One region of the Devosia sp. A369 genome, then DNA from elsewhere that is predicted to be linked to it. Evidence: predicted binding sites of a transcription regulator. Region 1 holds the regulator's gene; each other region holds the start of a gene.
What was found. The regulator LexA, encoded in region 1, represses DNA repair genes until DNA is damaged. The targets are predictions, from matches to a motif close to TGTTCNNNNTGTGTTCNG.

Region 1 (6,362 bases):
CAATGAGGCGGGCATCTGCCTGGCGCTGATCGATCGCTTCCAGGCCGATATCCCCATTCTCGGTGTCTGCCTCGGCCATCAGGCCATCGGCCAGGCCATGGGTGGCGAGGTGGTGCGCGCGCCCCATCTGGTGCATGGCAAGACCTCCCGCATCAATCACACCGGCAAGGGCCTGTTCCGTGGGCTAAACGCCGGCTTCGAGGCGACGCGCTACCATTCGCTGATCGTTGACCAGAACAGCCTGCCCGATACACTCGAAGTGACGGCGACCACCGAGGATGGGCTGATCATGGGCATGCAGCACAAGACCCTGCCGCTGCATGGCGTGCAGTTCCACCCCGAAAGCATCGCTTCGGAAAACGGCCATGCGCTGCTGCAGAATTTCCTGAATCTGGCGCGCGACTTCAACCAGCAGAGGGCAGCGTAATGGATATCAAGGCAGCTCTGAACAAGATCGCCGACCGCAAGGACCTGACCGGCGAAGAAATGCGCGGCGTGATGCGCTTCATCATGGCCGGCGAAGCCACCCCCAGCCAGATCGGCGCTTTCCTGATGGGCATGCGTATCAAGGGCGAGACCGTCGGCGAAATCGCCGCCGCCGTCTCCATCATGCGCGAGCAGATGGTGCCGGTCGACGCGCCTGAAGACGCCATCGACATTGTCGGCACCGGCGGCGATGGCGGCGGCACGCTCAACATTTCGACTGCCAGCGCCATTGTTCTGGCGGCGGCGGGCGTTCCGGTGGCCAAGCATGGCAATCGCGCCCTGTCCTCCAAATCCGGCTCGTCGCAGGCGCTCGAAGCCCTCGGCGTCAAGCTCGACCTGACCCCGGCCGAAATTTCGCGCTGTATCCGCGACGCCGGCATCGGCTTCATGTTCGCGCCCAGCCACCATCCAACCATGCGCCATGTCGGCCCCGCTCGCGCCGAGCTGGGCGTGCGCACCATGTTCAACCTGCTCGGGCCGCAATCCAACCCGGCCGGCGTGCGCCGCTACATGCTGGGCGTCTATGCCCAGGAATGGGTGGAGCCCGTGGCCGCCGCCCTGCTCGCCAATCGCGCCATCAAGGCCTGGGTGGTGCATGGCAGCGACGGGCTCGACGAAATCACCGTTACCGGCCCCAGCTTCGTCGCCCAGATTGCCAATGGCGATCTGCGCAGCTTCGAGGTGACGCCCGAACAGGCCGGCCTCAAGCGGCATGATCCAAAAGACCTGCTCGGCGCTGACCCGGAATACAACGCCGCCACCATCCATGCCCTGTTCGACGGCGCGCCGGGCGCGTATCGGGATATTGTGCTACTCAATGCCGGCGCGGCGCTGATCGTCGCCGACAAGGTTGCCGATCTGCGCGAAGGCGCCGAAGCCGCCGCTGCGGTGATCGACAGCGGCAAAGCCAAACAAACCCTCGCCCGCCTCGTGGCGGTTTCGAACGGACGAGAGCAATGAGCGATATACTCCAGCAGATTGAAGTCTATAAGCGCGAAGAAATCGCGGCAGCCAAAGCCCTGCGCCCCTGGGCCGAAGTGGTGGCTCAGGCCCACGACCAGCCGCCGACGCGCGGCTTTGTCAAAGCCCTCAAGGCCAAACGCGCGGCCGGCGATTATGCGCTGATCGCCGAGGTGAAGAAGGCCAGCCCCTCCAAGGGACTGATCCGCGCCGATTTCAACCCGGCAGCCATCGCCCGCGCCTATGAATCGGCCGGCGCGGCGTGCCTCTCGGTGCTCACCGATGGCCCCAGCTTTCAGGGCTCGCCGGAATTTCTGAAGCAAGCCCGCGCCGCGACCCAATTGCCGGTACTGCGCAAGGACTTCCTGTTTGAAACCTATCAGGTGGCCGAAGCCCGCGCCTGGGGTGCCGACTGTATCCTGATCATCCTCGCCGCTGTAGGCGATGACGTGGCGCGCTATCTGCTCGACGCCGCCCATGAGTGGAAGATGGATGCGCTGGTGGAAGTGCATGACCAGCTCGAACTCGACCGGGCGCTGGCGCTGGATGCGAGCTTTATCGGCATCAACAACCGCAATCTGCGCACCTTCGAAACCACGCTCGACACGTCGGTCAAGCTGGCCGTCGGCGTGCCCAAATCCACCCTGCTGGTCAGCGAGAGCGGCATCGTCACCCACGACCACGTGCTGATGCTCGACCGCGACGCCAATATCGGCACCTTCCTCGTCGGCGAAAGCCTGATGCGGCAGGACGACGTGGCCGCCGCCACCCGCACCCTGCTGACCGGCGCATCACAGGTCGTCGCCTGATGACCCAGGGCCTCACCCACCTCAACGCCAAGGGCGAGGCCCATATCGTCGATATCGGCGATAAGGCCGTCACCCGTCGCCGCGCCGTGGCCCAGGCCCGCATTCTGGCTCGGGCCGAAACCATCGCCCTGATCATGGGCGGCGGTCTCAAAAAGGGCGATGCGCTGGCCGTGGCCCGCATCGCCGGCATCATGGCCGCCAAAAAGACCAGCGACCTCATTCCGCTCTGCCATCCGATTCCGCTGACCAAGGTCAGCGTCGATATCGAGCAGGACGGAGCCGAAGCGATTCTCATCCACGCCACGGCGGAAACCACCGGCCAGACCGGCGTCGAAATGGAAGCGCTGCTCGCCGCCTCGACCGCCGCGCTCACCCTTTACGACATGGCCAAGGCCATCGATCGCGGCATGACCATCACCGACATGTGCCTGCTGGAAAAATCCGGTGGCAAATCCGGCGACTTCTCCCGGCCATGAGCCTGCTACCGGTCGAATCCGCCATCGCCGCCATCCTCAACCGCGTTCCTGCCCCGACGCTGGAAACCGTGCCGCTCGCCCAGGCGGCCGGTCGCGTCCTGCTTGAGCCACTGCTCGCCACTCACGACCAGCTCCCCTTCAACGCCAGCGCCATGGACGGCTACGCCATGCGCGCCGCCGATGTGGTCGACGGCCACGCCCTGACCATTGTCGGCACCTCGCAAGCCGGTGCCGGCTTCTCCGGCACAATTGAGCCCGGCCAGGCCGTCCGCATCTTCACCGGCGCCCCGGTGCCCCCCGGCGCCGATACCGTCATCATGCAGGAAGAGGCCGTCGCAGCGGACGGCGTCGTCCGTTTCACCGCCCCGGCCCGGCTCGGTCACAGCATTCGCCCCCGCGGCAACGACTTTGCCACCGGCCAGCAATTGCTCGATCCGGGCATGCGCCTCGCCCCGATGCACCTCGCCGTCGCCGCCGCCGCCAATGCCGCAACTTTGGGCGTCGCCAAACGGCCGAACATTGCCCTGCTCGCCACCGGCGACGAATTGGTGCTGCCCGGCAACCCACTCGGAGCCGACCAGATTGTTGCATCAAACAGCTTTGGTCTGGCTCCTTTGTTCGCTCCCTACGCCCAATCTGTTACCGACCACGGCATCGCGCAAGATAACCGCAAGAAACTTGCCAGCATGCTGGCAGAAATCTTCGACAATCCGCCAGATATCTTGGTGACTACTGGCGGCGCCAGCGTCGGCGATCATGACATCGTGCAGGCGGTTTTGCTCGATCTCGGCGTGAAGCTGGACTTCTGGCGCATCAACATGCGCCCCGGTAAGCCCTTGATGTTTGGGACAAAAGGCAAGACGCTGATCTTCGGCCTGCCCGGAAATCCGGTCTCCGCCATGGTCACCGCCATGGTCTTCATCCGCCCTGCCCTCCGCGCCTGGCTCGGCCACCCCGAACCCACCCCCTGGCACCTTCCGCTGGCTGGTCCGACCCCACCCAATACTGCCCGCCGCCACTTCATGCGCGCGCAGCTATTGCACACAGCTAACGGCTTGCAATTGCTGCCTATTTCGCAAACCGACAGCGGCCATACCTCGTCGCTGGCGCGCGCCGATATGCTGATTATCCAGCCCGAAAACGACCCCGGCCAACCCGCCGGCACGCTAGTCGAAGCCCTCCCCGTGGACGGCTTCTGACAGTAAAAGCCCAAGGGATATTGCAGAACATAACTGGAACACGTATGGTCGTTCCGTCTATGTTCCGATTCTGCTCCCGAGGGGTCCATGCTCACGCGCAAACAACACGAGCTGCTGATGTTCATCCACGAGCGGATGAAGGAAAGCGGTATTCCACCATCCTTTGATGAGATGAAGGATGCGCTCGACCTGGCATCCAAATCGGGCATCCACCGGCTGATCACCGCACTCGAGGAACGTGGCTTCATCCGCCGCCTGCCCAACCGGGCCCGGGCATTGGAGGTGGTCAAGCTCCCCGATTCGATGAACCCATCGCTTGGCGGCCGCAAGACCCGCTTCGAGCCCTCGGTCATCGAAGGCAATCTGGGCAAGGTGGCGTCGCCCCCCTCGCGCATGTCGGCCGCTGATGACTATGCAAGGCCGATCGCCATCCCGGTCATGGGCCGCATCGCCGCCGGCACGCCGATCGAGGCGATCCAGACCCATTCCCACACCATCATGGTGCCGCCCGAAATGCTGGGCAGCGGCGAGCATTACGCGCTCGAAGTGCGCGGCGACTCGATGATCGATGCCGGCATTTTCGATGGCGATACCGTGCTCATCAAGAAGCAGGATGTCGCCAGCACCGGCGAGATCATCGTTGCTCTGGTAGATGATGAGGAAGCAACCCTTAAACGCCTGCGCCGCAAGGGGAATACAATCGCGCTGGAAGCGGCCAATCCCGCCTATGAAACCCGCATTTTCCCGCCTGACCGGGTCAAGGTGCAGGGTCGTCTGGTTGGACTTTTGCGCAAATACTGAGCCGACGGCTTTGACCTTTGGCCGGCATGACGGGCATAAATCTCGCATGCCGGCTCCCATCGAAAAGCTTTGCCCTGTGCTGCTCCGCCCCACGTCTGACGGGCCGGAGCTGCTGGTGTTTCGGCATCCGCTCGCCGGCGTACAACTGGTCAAGGGCACGCTTGAGGCTGATGAGACTATCGCCACCGGAGCGCTCCGCGAACTGGCCGAGGAGTCCGGCCTCACCCAAGCCATTGTGACGTCCGACCTGGGCAGCAGCCTTGCTATCGCTCCCGATCAACTCTGGCATTTTGTGCGCGTTGAGGCCGGACCGCTGGAATCACGCTGGCTTTTTGACACCGCGGATGATGGCGGCCACCGCTTTGCTTTTTTCTGGTGGCCGCTGGCGGCCGAGCCGGGTCCCGACTGGCACCCGATCTTCGTCCGGGCGCTGGCCCATATCAGGGCGGCGTTGGCGTAGCCCACTGCCGGTGTGGCGGGGATGAACAGCAAGCAGGCAGGCGGTTTGCTTGGGCTGCTGCATTGTTCTTGCAACCACTATTCGCGAGACCTTGCAATCGGCGCCATTTCGTGCCACATAGTGGGCATACGTTTTCAGCCTAAGTCGGCTGCCTAATGCCGGCGTGCCGGACCGTGGCTTCCTTCTCTACCATGCGAACGTTATTTTCCTTTGGCGTGTTGCCATTGGATAACCGCTCGTAAGAGCACAAGGAAACTATCATGTCCGTCATCACCGGCACCGTCAAATTCTTCAACACCACCAAGGGCTTCGGCTTCATTTCGCCTGAAAATGGCGGCAAGGATGCCTTCGTCCACATCTCCGCTGTTCAGCGTTCGGGCCTGCAGGGCCTGTATGAGAACGACAAGGTGACCTACGAGCTCGAGACCGGCCGTGACGGCAAGGAATCGGCAACGAACCTGACCCTGCTCTAGTTAGCAAGGCGAGCGCGCTTCGGCGCTGCTCGGTCAAGGGCCACCGCGTGAAAGCGCGGTGGCCCTTTTCTTTTGCGGGTTCTATCCCGCGCTGACCGGCAAAACAAAAGGCCCGCATCGAAATGCGGGCCTTTGCTATTTTGCCGTGCGCTTAGTGGTTGTCGCGCGGCACGCCTTCGGTCTGGGCGATGCGCTGATACTTCTCGGCTGGCTTGAGAATGGCGCCATCGCCCAGCTGGCTGACGATACCGCGCTGGATTTCCTGCCACGGCGTCTGGTGCTTGGGGTATTTGTAACCGCCCGCCGCTTCCAGTTCGGCCCGGCGCGTGGCGATGTCCTCATCCGAGATCAGGATATTGGCCTGGCCCTTGTTGAGGTCGATGCGCACCTTGTCGCCGGTCCGCAGGATAGCCAGATTGCCGCCGGCCGCTGCTTCGGGTGAAGCGTTGAGGATCGAGGGCGAACCCGAGGTGCCGGACTGGCGACCATCGCCAATGCAGGCCAGGGCATGAATGCCCTTCTTGATCAGATAGTTGGGCGGCCGCATGTTCACCACTTCGGCCGCACCGGGATAGCCGATGGGCCCTGCGCCACGCATGAACAGCAGGGTGTTTTCGTCGATTTCCAGCGCCGGATCGTCGATGCGGTGGTGATAGTCCTCGGGACCATCAAACACCACCGCCTTGCCTTCGAACATG
Region 2 (6,362 bases), on a different contig from region 1:
CGCTGATCTTCGCTCAGTTTCTTGGAATCGTTTAGGCCCAGCGGAATGGCGTCGGCGTGGAGCACCACGGCGGCGACGACGACCGGTCCGGCCAGCGGCCCGCGCCCGGCTTCGTCGACGCCGGCAACGACACGGGCGCCCCGCGCCAGGAGCGCCAGCTCATGGGAATAGTCAGGCTCGGTCTGTAGCGTCGAATCGAACAACATGGCGCCAGCATCATCCTGGCGCCGATCAAGTCAATCGCCGAGGCGGGCCAGCAGCGCCGCGCGGTCGGGCACAAACAGGTGATGACCCCGCCGATTGGTCTCATAGACGAAATCATGCAGCGCTGTGCTGGCGGCGACGTTGGCGGCGATATCGCCCTGGATGGCGAGGCGCTGACCATATTGCTCCATTTTCTGGAACACTTCGCCGGCGATGCGGGTTCTGAGATCGAGAAAGCCGGGAGCGAGGCGGGAGATCGGCACCACGATGAGGTCGGGGTTGGCGTCATAGACGTCGCCGATGAGGCCAGGCGCGGTCAGGTCACTGCCCAATAGGCCACCCTGCGGTGGCAATTCGCAGATGACGAGGCCCTTGTGCTGGGTGACATGCATGACGATCTCCGTGCTTTAGCCCTGTGCCGGGCGCGGGCCGGTTGCTATAATCGCTTCTGCCGGGGGGCGCCAGACAAAGAGAATTTGATGATCGCCAGAATTGGCAGCGTCCTTGTTGTTCTTGCCTTGAGCGTCATGCCGGCGGCAGCCGAGCCCTTCCACCATCCGTTTGGCGAATGGCGGGAATATCACCGGGACTGGCTGGCCGCCTGCCCGGATGTGATCGATGAGAGCGCCACCAGCTATTATGGCTTTTCCTGCTTCGCCAGCACCGGCAGCCAGGAGCTGAACAGCGCCAGCCTGCCCGCCTATAAGCTGACCCTGATGCGCAACCGGCTGACCGGCGATCTCGACGTGGCCATTACCGTGGCGGCTGATGGGGTGACCATCGATACCGGCCGGCCGCTGGTGCTGGCGTTTGGCGGAATGAGCCCGGACCAGTTCAGCTTCACCGAAGATCTGGAGACCCGCTACGATACCGAAAATCAGTTCTTCGTCGCTGATCCCGGGCGCACAGCGGCGCTGATCGAGCGGATGAAGGAGCGCAATGCGCTGCTGCTGACGGTGCCATTGAGCGATGGGGCGAGCAAACAGGTATGGCTATCCCTGCGCGGGGTGATGGCGTCGCTCGACTTCATGGCCAGCCATGCGCGCAAGGTGGCGCAGTATTAGAGGGGACCGGCCCTCTAAAACAAACTCATCTGCCGCTCTTCGAGGTGGGGGGCGGTGAACAGGTCATTGCGCAGGCCGGGCAGTTTGGCGTCGAGGCCATAGCGTTCGCGCGCCTTGTCGAAGCGCTGGCGCAATAGCGTGGCGTAGGGGCCTTCGCCGGTGAAGCGCGAGCCGAAACGCGGGTCGTTGTCGCGGCCGCCTCTGGTGTCGCGCACCAGCGACAACACGTGGCGGACCCGGTCGGGGAAATGGCGCAGCAGCCATTCGCGGAACACGTCGCGCACTTCGCCGGGCAGGCGCAGCAGGATCATTGAGGCGCTTTTTGCGCCCTGCGCGGCGGCGGCATCGAGAATGCGCTCCAGCTCCATGTCGTTGATCGCCGGAATCATCGGCGAGGCGCAGACCGCCACCGGCACGCCGGCCTCGCTGAGCAGGCGGATAGCCTCCAGCCGGCGGGCCGGGGAGGAGGCGCGCGGCTCCATGCGGCGGCTGAGCTTGTGGTCCATCGAGGTCATCGAGAGGGCAACCTTGACCAGACCCAATTCGGCCAACTGGGTCAGCAGATCGAGGTCGCGGATGATGAGCGCCGATTTGGTGGTGATCATCACCGGATGGCGAGTTTCCAGCATCACTTCGAGGATGCCGCGCGTCAGCTTGTGCTTGCGCTCGGCCGGTTGGTAGGGGTCGGTATTGGTGCCCATGGCGATGGGCTTGACCCGATAGCTCTTGGCCGCCAGCTCGGCGCGCAGCGTCTCGACGGCATTGACCTTGACGTAAATATCGCGCTCGAACTCGATGCCGGCCGAATGGCCGAGAAAGGCATGGGTCGGGCGGGCAAAGCAATAAGAGCAGCCATGCTCGCAGCCGCGATAGGCATTGATCGAGCGATCGAAATTGATATCCGGGCTGTCATTGGAGGTGATGATGGTCTTGGCGCGTTCGATATGCTCGACCGTCTCGAAGATCGAGAGCGGCTCGACATTGTCCCAGCCATCATCAAAGCTTTCGCGGCTCTGCTTTTCAAAGCGCCCACTGCGATTGCTCTGAGCGCCACGACCACGGATGCGGTCGGGATCAAGCAGTTCACGCCGCGCCAGATCGGCGTCGCGGCTGCGGCTGAGCATTTCGAGGGCTTCGAACGAGGGGGCCTGATAAAGGGCCATGAGACATCTCCTGCCGGGCGCGCCGCAGTCGAATCGTCACTGCAGAACGCCATTAAGGAAATAGCAGTATTTTGAGAACAAAACAAGAACTTGTATGGCGGCCTGGACTACATATGGGGGCTCCGGCCATGCGGGAGAAGGGGCGGCGGCCCAAATTTGCAGGCCAGAATTGCAATTGTGTGGGTGGACGGAACCAGGGGGCGGGCCTACACCTGCCAACCTTTCGCGGGCGCTATGCGCTCGGGCGATGTTTAAATTGATGACTTTGCATTGGCCGCCTCGGCAGCGGCTGTCGTCTGACATTTGCACTTAACAATCAGGCTGCTGACACCGGCTGTCGCAGAATTTTTTCACGATGCGGTCGAAAATTATCGACGTCATCCGTAGCCCCAGTGCCATCTGGGTTCGAGGAATATCATGAGTACCGACACAAGCAATTTTGACGCCGAACTAGCCGGCACCCCACCGCTCAACCAGAGCGAAGCCGCCCGCAACAGGCTGGTGATCGCCCTGTTGCTGGTTTCCACTTTCGTGGTGTTTCTCAACGAAACCATCATGAGCGTGGCGATTCCGCATCTAATGACCGATCTGGGGATCACGGCCGGCGTAGCTCAGTGGCTGACCACGGCATTCCTGCTGACCATGGCCGTAGTGATTCCGATCACCGGCTTCCTGCTGCAGCGCATGAACACGCGGCCGATCTTCATTCTGGCCATGTCCATCTTCACCGCCGGCACGCTGATCTGCGCCGTGGCACCGGGCATTGAGCTGCTGATTTTTGGTCGTGTCGTGCAGGCGGTCGGCACCGCCATCATGATGCCGCTGCTGATGACCACGGTAATGTCGCTGGTGCCCCCGGACGCCCGTGGCAAGACCATGGGCAATATCTCCATTGTCATGTCGGTGGCGCCGGCCGTTGGCCCGACCATTGGCGGCTTCATCCTGGCCCATATGGACTGGCGCTGGATGTTCATCCTGGTGTTGCCGATTGCCGTCGGGGCGCTGGTGCTGGGCTATCGCAAGATCCAGAATGTCTCCACCCCGCGTTATACGCCGCTGGATGTGGTCTCGGTGATCCTGTCGGCACTGGCCTTTGGCGGCTTGATCTATGGGCTGTCGAGCTTCGGCGAGGCGGTCGGCCATGTCGGCGACGCGCCGCTGATCCCGGTCTGGGCGCCGCTCGTCGTTGGTGTGGTGGCAATGGTGGCCTTCATCGCCCGCCAGCTGATGCTGCAGCGCGACGACAAGGCGCTGCTTGATTTGCGCACCTTCAAGTCTGCCAATTATCGCGTCTCCATCGGCATGATGTTCGTCGCCATGATGGCGTTGCTGGGCACCATTATCCTGCTGCCGATCTATACGCAGAAGGTGCTCGGCCTCGACACGCTGGAGACCGGCCTGCTGATGCTGCCCGGTGGCTTGATCATGGGCGTTATGGGTCCGGTGGTCGGTCGTCTCTATGACCGGGTCGGTCCCACGGTGCTGGCGGTGCCCGGCGCGATGATCGTCTCGGCGGTGATGTGGGCGCTGACCCTGGTGGGTCAGGATACCCCGACCTGGGCCGTGATGGCCGGTCATATCGCCATGAGCATTGGCCTGGCGCTGCTGTTCACGCCGATCTTCACCGCCTCGATGAGCTCGGTGCCCAAGGACCTCTATTCCCACGCCAGCGCCACGCTGGGTTCGGTCCAGCAACTGGCCGGCGCGGCAGGCATTGCCCTGTTCGTGGCGGTAATGACCATCCAGACGGCGGCGCTGGCTGCCGGCGGACTGGACGAAGTCGCGGCCCTGGCCGGTGGTATTCGCTCGGCGTTTTTCGTCGGGGCGATCATCTCGCTCTTCGCGGTGGTAGCGGCGTTCATGATCCGCAAGCCCGAAGGCGGCTCGGCGATGAGCCACGGGCACTAAGCCGTGGTGATATGAATCGAAAACGGCGCTCCGTGAGGGGCGCCGTTTTTGTTCTGGGGATAGGGGGTGGACTCAGCGCTCGGCGAGGCGCGGCATCAGCTCGACGAAATTGCAGGGCTTGTGCCGGTAATCGAGCTGGTGGCTGAGAATGCCCTCCCAGGCGTCGCGGCAGGCGCCGCGCGAGCCGGGCAGGCAAAAGACGAATGTCGTGCCGATCAGCCCGGCCGTAGCGCGCGACTGAAGTGAGCTGGTGCCCACCGTGGTCGCCGAATATTGGTGGAACAGCACGGAGAAGCCCTCCATGCGCTTGTCGAACAGCGGCTCGACCGCCTCCGGCGTCACGTCGCGGCCGGAAAAGCCGGTACCGCCGGTGGTGAGGACGACATCCACGGTGGGGTCGGCGACAAAGCCCTGCACCGCCTGGCGGATGAGCTGGATATCGTCGCGGATCACCAGGCGCTCGGCGCAATGATGGCCATCGGCTTCGAGCAGCGATTTGAGCAGTGCGCCGCCGGTATCGGTTTCCAGCGTCCGCGAGTCGGACACCGCGATCACCGCGATGGATAGGGGCTTGAAAGCCCGGTCTTCAAACCGTGCGGTCTTGAACATCGCCTCGATCCTCATTCTGCGTCGACAGCTCTTCGGGCACCGGCGCTTCGGCCTCGCCCAACTCGAACTCATCACTATCAGTCCGTGGGTCGAGCACAATCGATTCGGGGGTCGCCTGCCGGTCATCGCCCATCGGCTGGAACGGTGTGCGGTGGGCGGCGTCGCGGCTCTTGCGGAGGCGCATGCGCAGGAAGGCGGTGATCGCCAGCAGAGCGTGGAAGGTGGCGGTGACCACGAACAGCCCAACCGGCGACCAGACTTCCATGATCATCGAGGCCACGGTCGGACCGATGGCCAGCCCGATGCCCAGAGTCAGCAGCATGCCGCCGGCGATCTTGGCGAAATCGCCATCCTTGGCGAAGTCGTTGGCATGGGCGACCGCCACTGCATAGATCGGATTGGCCGAGAAGCCGTAGAGGGCAAACAGCACATACATCATCCAGCCGGCAGTCGGATTGATCAGCACGGTCAGCGCGCCCACGACGGCGGCCGAACCGGCCAGCCCGATCAGCACCAGCCTGCGGTCGATATGGTCGGATAGCCGCCCGAACGGAATTTGTGCCACCGCACCCAGAATGGCGGCGACGGCGAACAGCAGCGCAATGCCGCTTGCGTCGAGCCCTTGCTTATAGCCATAGACCGGCGCCAAAGTGCCGAAGGCGCCGTTGGCCATGCCCACCGAAAAGGCGGCGATGGCAGCGACTGGCGAGGTTTTATACAGCAGGCCGAGATCGAGCTTGGCCGACGACAGCGGGCGCGGCTGCGGGCTCGAGGTCATCGCGGTGGGCAGCACCGCACAGATAAAGCTGATGGCGCCGATGACGAAGGGCAGATAACCGGCGACGCCGGTGATCGAGAGCGCGATCTGCCCCATGGTGGAGGCGGCCATGTTGATGGTGGTGTAGATCGAAAAGATCGTGCCGCGGCTCTTGTTCTCGGCCACTTCGTTGAGCCAGCTCTCGACGATCATCGCCGCGCCGGCAAAGCAGAAGCCCGATAGCGCCCGCAGCAATATCCAGCTGATATCGTTGATCAGCAGCAAATTGAGCAGGATGGTGATGGTGCCGATGGCGGCCATCACCGAGAAGGCGCGGATATGGCCGGCCTTGCGCACCACCAGCGGCACGGTGAGCGAACCCGCGACGAACCCCACCGACCAGCCGGTGCCGATCAGGCCCAGCGACAGCAGCGAAAACCCTTCCTCGGCACCACGGACCGACAGCAGCAGGCCCTGCAAGCCGCCGCCAAACATCAACAGCGCGGAACCCAGAAACAGGGCATAAATCTTGATTACGGAGGCCATGACGCTTTCGGCAATTGAGGGGCGGAAGAACGTTGCAAATCACGCAAGGGTGACCATAGCCCAGGGTTCCGGGATTGGAACGGCGGAAATGCGGCGGGATGGGAATTTAGG
Region 3 (6,362 bases), on a different contig from region 1:
GCGTCGCGTCATATCGCGGCGGCGCGCCGGAGGACCTGTTCCGCCAGGCCGACACCGCGCTTTATGCGGCCAAGGCCGCCGGTCGCAACACGTTTTGCGTGTTCGCCACCTGACCGATGCTGGTAGGCTGCCTGCCTGCCTGCCTGCCTGACTGACTGGCTGCCGGCCCGCCCCCTCCCACCGTCATTGCCCACATACAAAAAAGGGGAGCCGCTGCCCCCCTTTGCTGCCGTTCCTAGAACGGGATGTCGTCATCCATGCCGCCGGGCTCGAAGGCCGGGGCGTTGGCTTGGGGCCGACGGGCACCGCCGCCACCACCCTGAACGCCGCGGAAACCGCCGCCTTCATTGCCATAGCCACCCTCATTGCCGCGCGGCGCGCCGGCGCCTTCGCCTTCGCCGCGACCATCGAGCAGCGTCAGGTTCGAGTTGAAGCCCTGCAGCACCACTTCGGTGGAATATTTGTCGGCGCCGGACTGGTCCTGCCACTTGCGGGTCTGCAACTGGCCTTCGAGATAGACCTTGCTGCCCTTGCGCAGATAGCTTTCCGCCACGCGCGCCAGCCCTTCCGAGAAGATCACCACGCGGTGCCACTCGGTCTTTTCGCGGCGCTCGCCGGTATTCTTGTCCTTCCAGGACTCCGAAGTGGCAACGCTCAGATTGACCACCTTGCCGCCGCTGGGAAGGTTACGCACTTCGGGATCGGCGCCGAGATTGCCGACCAGAATGACCTTGTTCACGCTGCCTGCCATGGCGAATTCCTTTTTATTCAGTCCCGCCCTGTCGTGGCCTGGGACGCTTACTTACCGGTTGCACAGCCCTGCCGCCTCAACGGCGGTCCAGCAGATGTGCGGCCGCGACTTTACCGCTTCCGACAGCGGAAAGCGCGCGGGAACCGATTGTTTTAAACAACACTGTTCGTTCCCTTTATGTTCCAATTCAAACTGACCTGTCAAGCCGGCCCCTCCCCATCAGGGCGGGACCGGCGACAGATCAGGCTGGCGTCAGCGCCAGCGCACAGGCCTCGGCCAGAACCTTGTTGGGTGCCTCGGCTCCGAGCGGAGTCGCCCAGCCTGACTTTTCGATGATGCCGCGGCGCGAGAAGGCCGATGCCGCGGTGAATTCGGCCAGCACGACGCCAGCCTGCGGATCGGACTTCGAACGCTCCACGCAATACGGCGTCAGCGCCGTCGCCAGATTGCTGGCCGACAACTTCGCTGCTGCCTCCTGGGCGCTACCGCCGGTCACCCAGCCGCCCCAGGTAAAGCCGATGATGGCCAGGGCAACGGCGCCAGTCGCCGCGCCGTACAGCGCGGGTTTCGTCCATGCGGGAATGTTCATGAAAATCCGATCAGTGTCGGGACAGGCCGCAGGATTGTCGGCCAGACTGGAATGGTAGCACAGCGAAACCGGCCTGCGGGAACCGATTGCGGCATTTCTGCGGCAGCACGGCGCTGCTGACACATCCTGTCAGCAGGCTTGGCCGACATCGGGGCGCAACCACTTTGGGGGCCAGCATGTTCTCCCTTGACCGAATCCTGTTCGTTCTGTTTATGTTCTTGTCGCGAATGACGCTTTGGCAAGCTTGGGGGACACGCTAAGGTGAGCGGACCGCCGGACGGCCATGCGCGCGAGCCGCTTGCAGCAGGAGCAGGCCGCGCCTATCTGTCTGGTCTTCCCGACCCCAAGCCTTCTGCCGCCGTGCCGCTATCTCGGCGCACCGAGCCATGGACTGAAATGATGACGCTAAAGCCCAGCCAGAACCGAGAGATCGTCGTCCGCGGCGCCCGCGAGCACAATCTCAAGGGCATCGACCTCCGGCTGCCGCGTGACAGCCTCATCGTGATGACGGGCCTGTCGGGGTCCGGAAAATCCTCCCTGGCATTCGACACCATCTATGCCGAAGGCCAGCGGCGTTATGTCGAGTCGCTGTCGGCCTATGCCCGCCAGTTCCTCGAAATGATGCAGAAGCCCGATGTGGAACATATCGAGGGCCTGTCGCCCGCAATTTCCATCGAGCAGAAGACCACGTCGCGTAACCCGCGCTCTACCGTTGGCACGGTCACCGAGATATACGACTATCTGCGCCTGCTGTTTGCCCGCGTCGGCGTGCCCTATTCGCCGGCCACCGGCCTGCCCATCGAAAGCCAGACCGTCAGCCAGATGGTCGACAAGGTGCTGGAGCTGCCCGAGGGCACCCGCCTGTTCCTGCTCGCGCCGATCGCCCGTGGTCGCAAGGGCGAATACAAGAAGGAACTGGCCGATCTGATGCGCAAGGGCTTCCAGCGCGTCAAGATCGATGGCGAATATCACGAGATCGAGGACGCCCCTGCCCTCGACAAGAAGTTCAAGCACGACATCGAAGTGGTGGTCGACCGCGTCGTCGTCGGCCCCGACATTTCCGGCCGCCTGTCCGAGAGCTTTGAGACGGCGCTGAAGCTGGCCGATGGCATCGCGCTGATCGAATTCGCCGATGAGAAGACCGAGGACGGTACGCTCAAGCAGACCACCTTCTCGGAAAAATTCGCCTGCCCGGTGTCCGGCTTCACCATTGCCGAAATCGAGCCGCGTCTGTTTTCGTTCAACAATCCCTTCGGCGCCTGCCCGGCCTGCGATGGCCTCGGCACGGAACAGAAGATCGATCCCGACCAGATCGTGCCGGACCCGACCCTGTCGATCAAGGACGGCGCCATCCTGCCCTGGTCCAAGACCAGTGCGCCCTATTATCTGCAGACCCTGCAGGCCGTGGTGAAGATGTATGGCGCCTCGACCGGCACCGCCTGGAACGAGCTGCCCTTCGAGGTCCAGCATGCCGTGCTCTATGGCACCGGCAAGGACAAGGTCGATTTCGTCTATGATGACGGGTTGCGCCAATACAAGACCACCAAGGCCTTCGAAGGCGTCATCGGCAACCTTGAGCGTCGCTACAAGGAAACCGAAAGCGCCGGTATGCGCGAAGAAATCGAAAAATACATGTCGGCCAAGCCCTGCTTTGCCTGCGGCGGCTATCGGCTGAAGCCGGAGACGCTGGCAGTCAAAATCAACGGCCTGCATATCGGCCAGGTCACCGAGAAATCCATTCGCAATGCCGTCGAGTGGTTCGCTGCGCTGCCCGAGGCCTTCACCCCCAATCAGCAGTTGATCGGCGAGCGTATCCTCAAGGAAATCCGCGAGCGGCTGAATTTCCTCATCGATGTCGGCCTCGATTATCTGACCATGGCGCGCAATTCGGGCACGCTGTCGGGCGGCGAAAGCCAGCGCATCCGGCTGGCCAGCCAGATCGGCTCAGGCCTCACCGGCGTGCTCTATGTGCTCGACGAGCCCTCCATCGGCTTGCATCAGCGCGACAACGCCCGCCTGCTCGAAACCCTGCAGCGGCTGCGCGACATCGGCAATACCGTCATCGTCGTCGAGCATGACGAAGACGCCATCATGACCGCCGATTATGTGGTCGATATCGGCCCCGGCGCCGGCGTCCATGGCGGCCATATCGTCGCCGAAGGCACGCCGCAGGACATTCTCAATCATCCCGATTCCCTGACCGGCAAATATCTCTCCGGCCGCATGGGCATCCCCATGCCGGCCGAGCGCCGCGAAGCCCGGCCGGGCAAGCAGCTCAGCGTCAAGGGCGCCACCGGCAACAACCTCAAGAATGTCTCGGTGGATATTCCGCTCGGCCTGTTCGTCGCCATCACCGGCGTTTCCGGCGGCGGCAAGTCGACGCTGATGATCGACACCATGTATCAGGCCATTGCTCGACGTTTGAATGGCGCGCGCGTGGTTCCGGCCCCGCATGAAAGCCTCACCGGCCTCGAATTCCTCGACAAGGTCATCGATATCGACCAGTCGCCGATCGGCCGCACCCCGCGGTCCAATCCGGCCACCTATACCGGAGCTTTCACCCCGCTGCGCGAATGGTTTGCTGGCCTGCCGGAAGCCAAGACCCGTGGCTATGGCCCCGGCCGCTTCAGCTTCAACGTCAAGGGCGGCCGATGCGAGAAGTGCCAGGGCGATGGCGTGCTCAAGATCGAAATGCACTTCCTGCCCGACGTGTACGTCACCTGCGATGTCTGCAAGGGCAAGCGCTACAATCGGGAGACGCTGGAGGTCCAGTTCAAGGGTAAGTCGATTTCCGACATTCTCGACATGACCATTGATGAGGGTGTCGACTTCTTCTCGGCCGTCCCCGTCATCCGTGACAAATTCTCTACCCTGCAACGGGTGGGTCTGGGCTATGTCAAAATCGGCCAGCCGGCCAATACACTGTCGGGCGGCGAGGCGCAGCGCGTCAAGCTCTCCAAGGAGCTATCCAAGCGCGCCACCGGCCGCACGCTCTATATGCTGGACGAGCCGACCACGGGCCTGCATTTCCACGACGTGGCCAAGCTGCTCGATGTGCTGCATGAGCTGGTCGATGGCGGCAATACAGTGATCGTCATCGAGCACAATCTCGAAGTCATCAAAACCGCCGACTGGGTCATCGACCTCGGCCCCGAGGGCGGTGATGGCGGCGGCGAGATCGTGGCCATCGGCACCCCCGAAGACGTGGCCGCCAACGCCCGCTCCTATACCGGCCACTTCCTCAAGGAAGTCATGGCCCGCCGCCCGCATTTCGCCACCAAGGCGGCGGAATAAGCCCCATTTGCGGCGCCCGCAACGCGCCCCCCACAGCCTCGATGTCATCCCGGCCTTGAGCCGGGACCCATCCTGAGATGGTTCAGCCGGCGTGATCTGGCGATGAGCACCGTGGCTGGGGCAAGATTTTGCCCACCCACCGGCTTCACCCTCCCCCTTGCGGGGAGGGAGAGCGAGATAGGAGTTAGCCCTTGCTAACTCCGTCGTCGAGCCGGGAGGGGTGCGAGAGCCCCGATGAGCGTGGCCACCCCCCCCCACCCTTGATCCCTCCCCGCAGGGGGGAGGGTGTCGACTGCGACATCTGTGCTCCTTCCCGGCCGTCACCCTCGGGCTTGACCCGAGGGCTCTGCACTTCCCCGGCCGCAGCAAGTTCAATCCCCTCGGGTCAAGCCCGAGGGTGACGATCCAGTTTTTGGAAAACTTATCCCCGCCCCCGCATTCCTCCCGCATACTCCCTTCATCGCCCACGCCAGAGCGCGATCATGACGAGTGATGAGCGTGGGGACGGTCGGGGATGGGAGGTCGCTCCCATTGGGCAGAGGAAACCGGCAGCTGCGTCTGCAACATTGGCGTACCTGAACCAACCTGCGAAAATCCCGGCGTGATGGCGAGGCGACTGGCTCACTATCAAAAAACTAATATCGAGGCAGCGCCTCGCCATCATCGCTCGAAAACCGCACACAGGCGGCGCTTTGGCACGCGTCAGTGATTTTGTCCCAATGCGACAAAGCGATGAATTCCGCCATGCGTGGGACGCATAATGCAGGTGACGCATACGGCATGGCATTGCCGCACAAATCATCGCATCCTCGGCAGGTTGCCAATCATCTGAAGGGGATACGCCAATGTTTGTGCGTGCCGTCTGGCGTCTCAAGCGCCTGGTCGACATCAAGCAGACGTTGCGGGAAATGGACGTTCCCTCAACGCGTGATGCAGACCTGTTGGGGCTTTCCGGCCCTGATTTCTCCAAAATGACGCAGTCCTTGTTCGACCGCTGAGCCTTTGCACCGTCCAATTTGTCGTTCTGGCCGCCGGATGGTCACCTGGCGGCCATCGCCCAGACGCAAGCGTTAACCGAATATGAATACACTCAGTTAAAGCCCTGCACCGCTCGCATAGCTTGCTTGATCAATGACCCACTGCTCATTCGGTCGGCCTTGCCCTAGATATAGCCTTGTAAACGCAAGGAGATACCAAATGGACATTCGCAAGACTTTCAAGAAGTGGGCCGCCTACCAGCAGACCGTCCGTGAGCTCGCCGCTCTCGACAACCGTCAGCTCAACGATCTGGGCATTGCGCGCACCGACATCACTCGCATCGCCCGCGACCATGCTGCCGGTCTCTAATATTTGCCCAACTGAACTCTCAGCCCAAGCAAATCGAACAGCCGCTTCTCTCTGAGATGCGGCTGTTTTGCTTTTCGGCGGCACGCCGCTAACGCCTGAATCTATCCACGCCCTGCCCTGATGCAGTAGCCTAGTCGTCAGATTTGTTGCACTCGACGACGCCGCTTGCTATCTGCGCAGCATGTCCACATCAGAACCTATTCATATCATTGGCGGCGGTCTCGCCGGCTCCGAGGCCGCGTGGCAGGCGGCGCAAGCCGGCGCCCAGGTCGTGTTGCACGAAATGCGCCCCGTCCGTATCACCGACGCCCACCAGACCGACAGTCTGGCCGAGCTGGTCTGCTCCAACAGCTTCCGCTCCGACGATCACGAGCATAATGC

Region 2: the regulator LexA is predicted to act here: its motif matches at 2,505-2,522, upstream of ACX3OZ_RS04965 (PA0069 family radical SAM protein).
Region 3: the regulator LexA is predicted to act here: its motif matches at 1,543-1,560, upstream of uvrA (excinuclease ABC subunit UvrA).

The regions. Positions count from the first base shown of each region.
Region 1 is NZ_JBTMWV010000001.1:156,202-162,563, forward strand. It holds gene ACX3OZ_RS00730 (anthranilate synthase component II) at 1-427, shown strand, start outside; gene trpD (anthranilate phosphoribosyltransferase) at 427-1,446, shown strand; gene trpC (indole-3-glycerol phosphate synthase TrpC) at 1,443-2,255, shown strand; gene moaC (cyclic pyranopterin monophosphate synthase MoaC) at 2,255-2,731, shown strand; gene ACX3OZ_RS00750 (molybdopterin molybdotransferase MoeA) at 2,728-3,930, shown strand; gene lexA (transcriptional repressor LexA) at 4,018-4,731, shown strand; gene ACX3OZ_RS00760 (NUDIX hydrolase) at 4,778-5,191, shown strand; gene ACX3OZ_RS00765 (cold-shock protein) at 5,452-5,664, shown strand; gene ACX3OZ_RS00770 (IlvD/Edd family dehydratase) at 5,816-6,362, opposite strand, start outside.
Region 2 is NZ_JBTMWV010000002.1:301,431-307,792, forward strand. It holds gene ACX3OZ_RS04950 (ribonuclease HII) at 1-206, opposite strand, end outside; gene ACX3OZ_RS04955 (DUF4180 domain-containing protein) at 237-596, opposite strand; gene ACX3OZ_RS04960 (hypothetical protein) at 684-1,268, shown strand; gene ACX3OZ_RS04965 (PA0069 family radical SAM protein) at 1,283-2,431, opposite strand; gene ACX3OZ_RS04970 (MDR family MFS transporter) at 2,849-4,339, shown strand; gene moaB (molybdenum cofactor biosynthesis protein B) at 4,412-4,948, opposite strand; gene ACX3OZ_RS04980 (MFS transporter) at 4,926-6,251, opposite strand.
Region 3 is NZ_JBTMWV010000006.1:149,747-156,108, forward strand. It holds gene ACX3OZ_RS10310 (diguanylate cyclase domain-containing protein) at 1-113, shown strand, start outside; gene ssb (single-stranded DNA-binding protein) at 236-751, opposite strand; gene ACX3OZ_RS10320 (hypothetical protein) at 993-1,340, opposite strand; gene uvrA (excinuclease ABC subunit UvrA) at 1,740-4,634, shown strand; gene ACX3OZ_RS10330 (hypothetical protein) at 5,480-5,632, shown strand; gene ACX3OZ_RS10335 (DUF1127 domain-containing protein) at 5,832-5,981, shown strand; gene trmFO (methylenetetrahydrofolate--tRNA-(uracil(54)-C(5))-methyltransferase (FADH(2)-oxidizing) TrmFO) at 6,163-6,362, shown strand, end outside.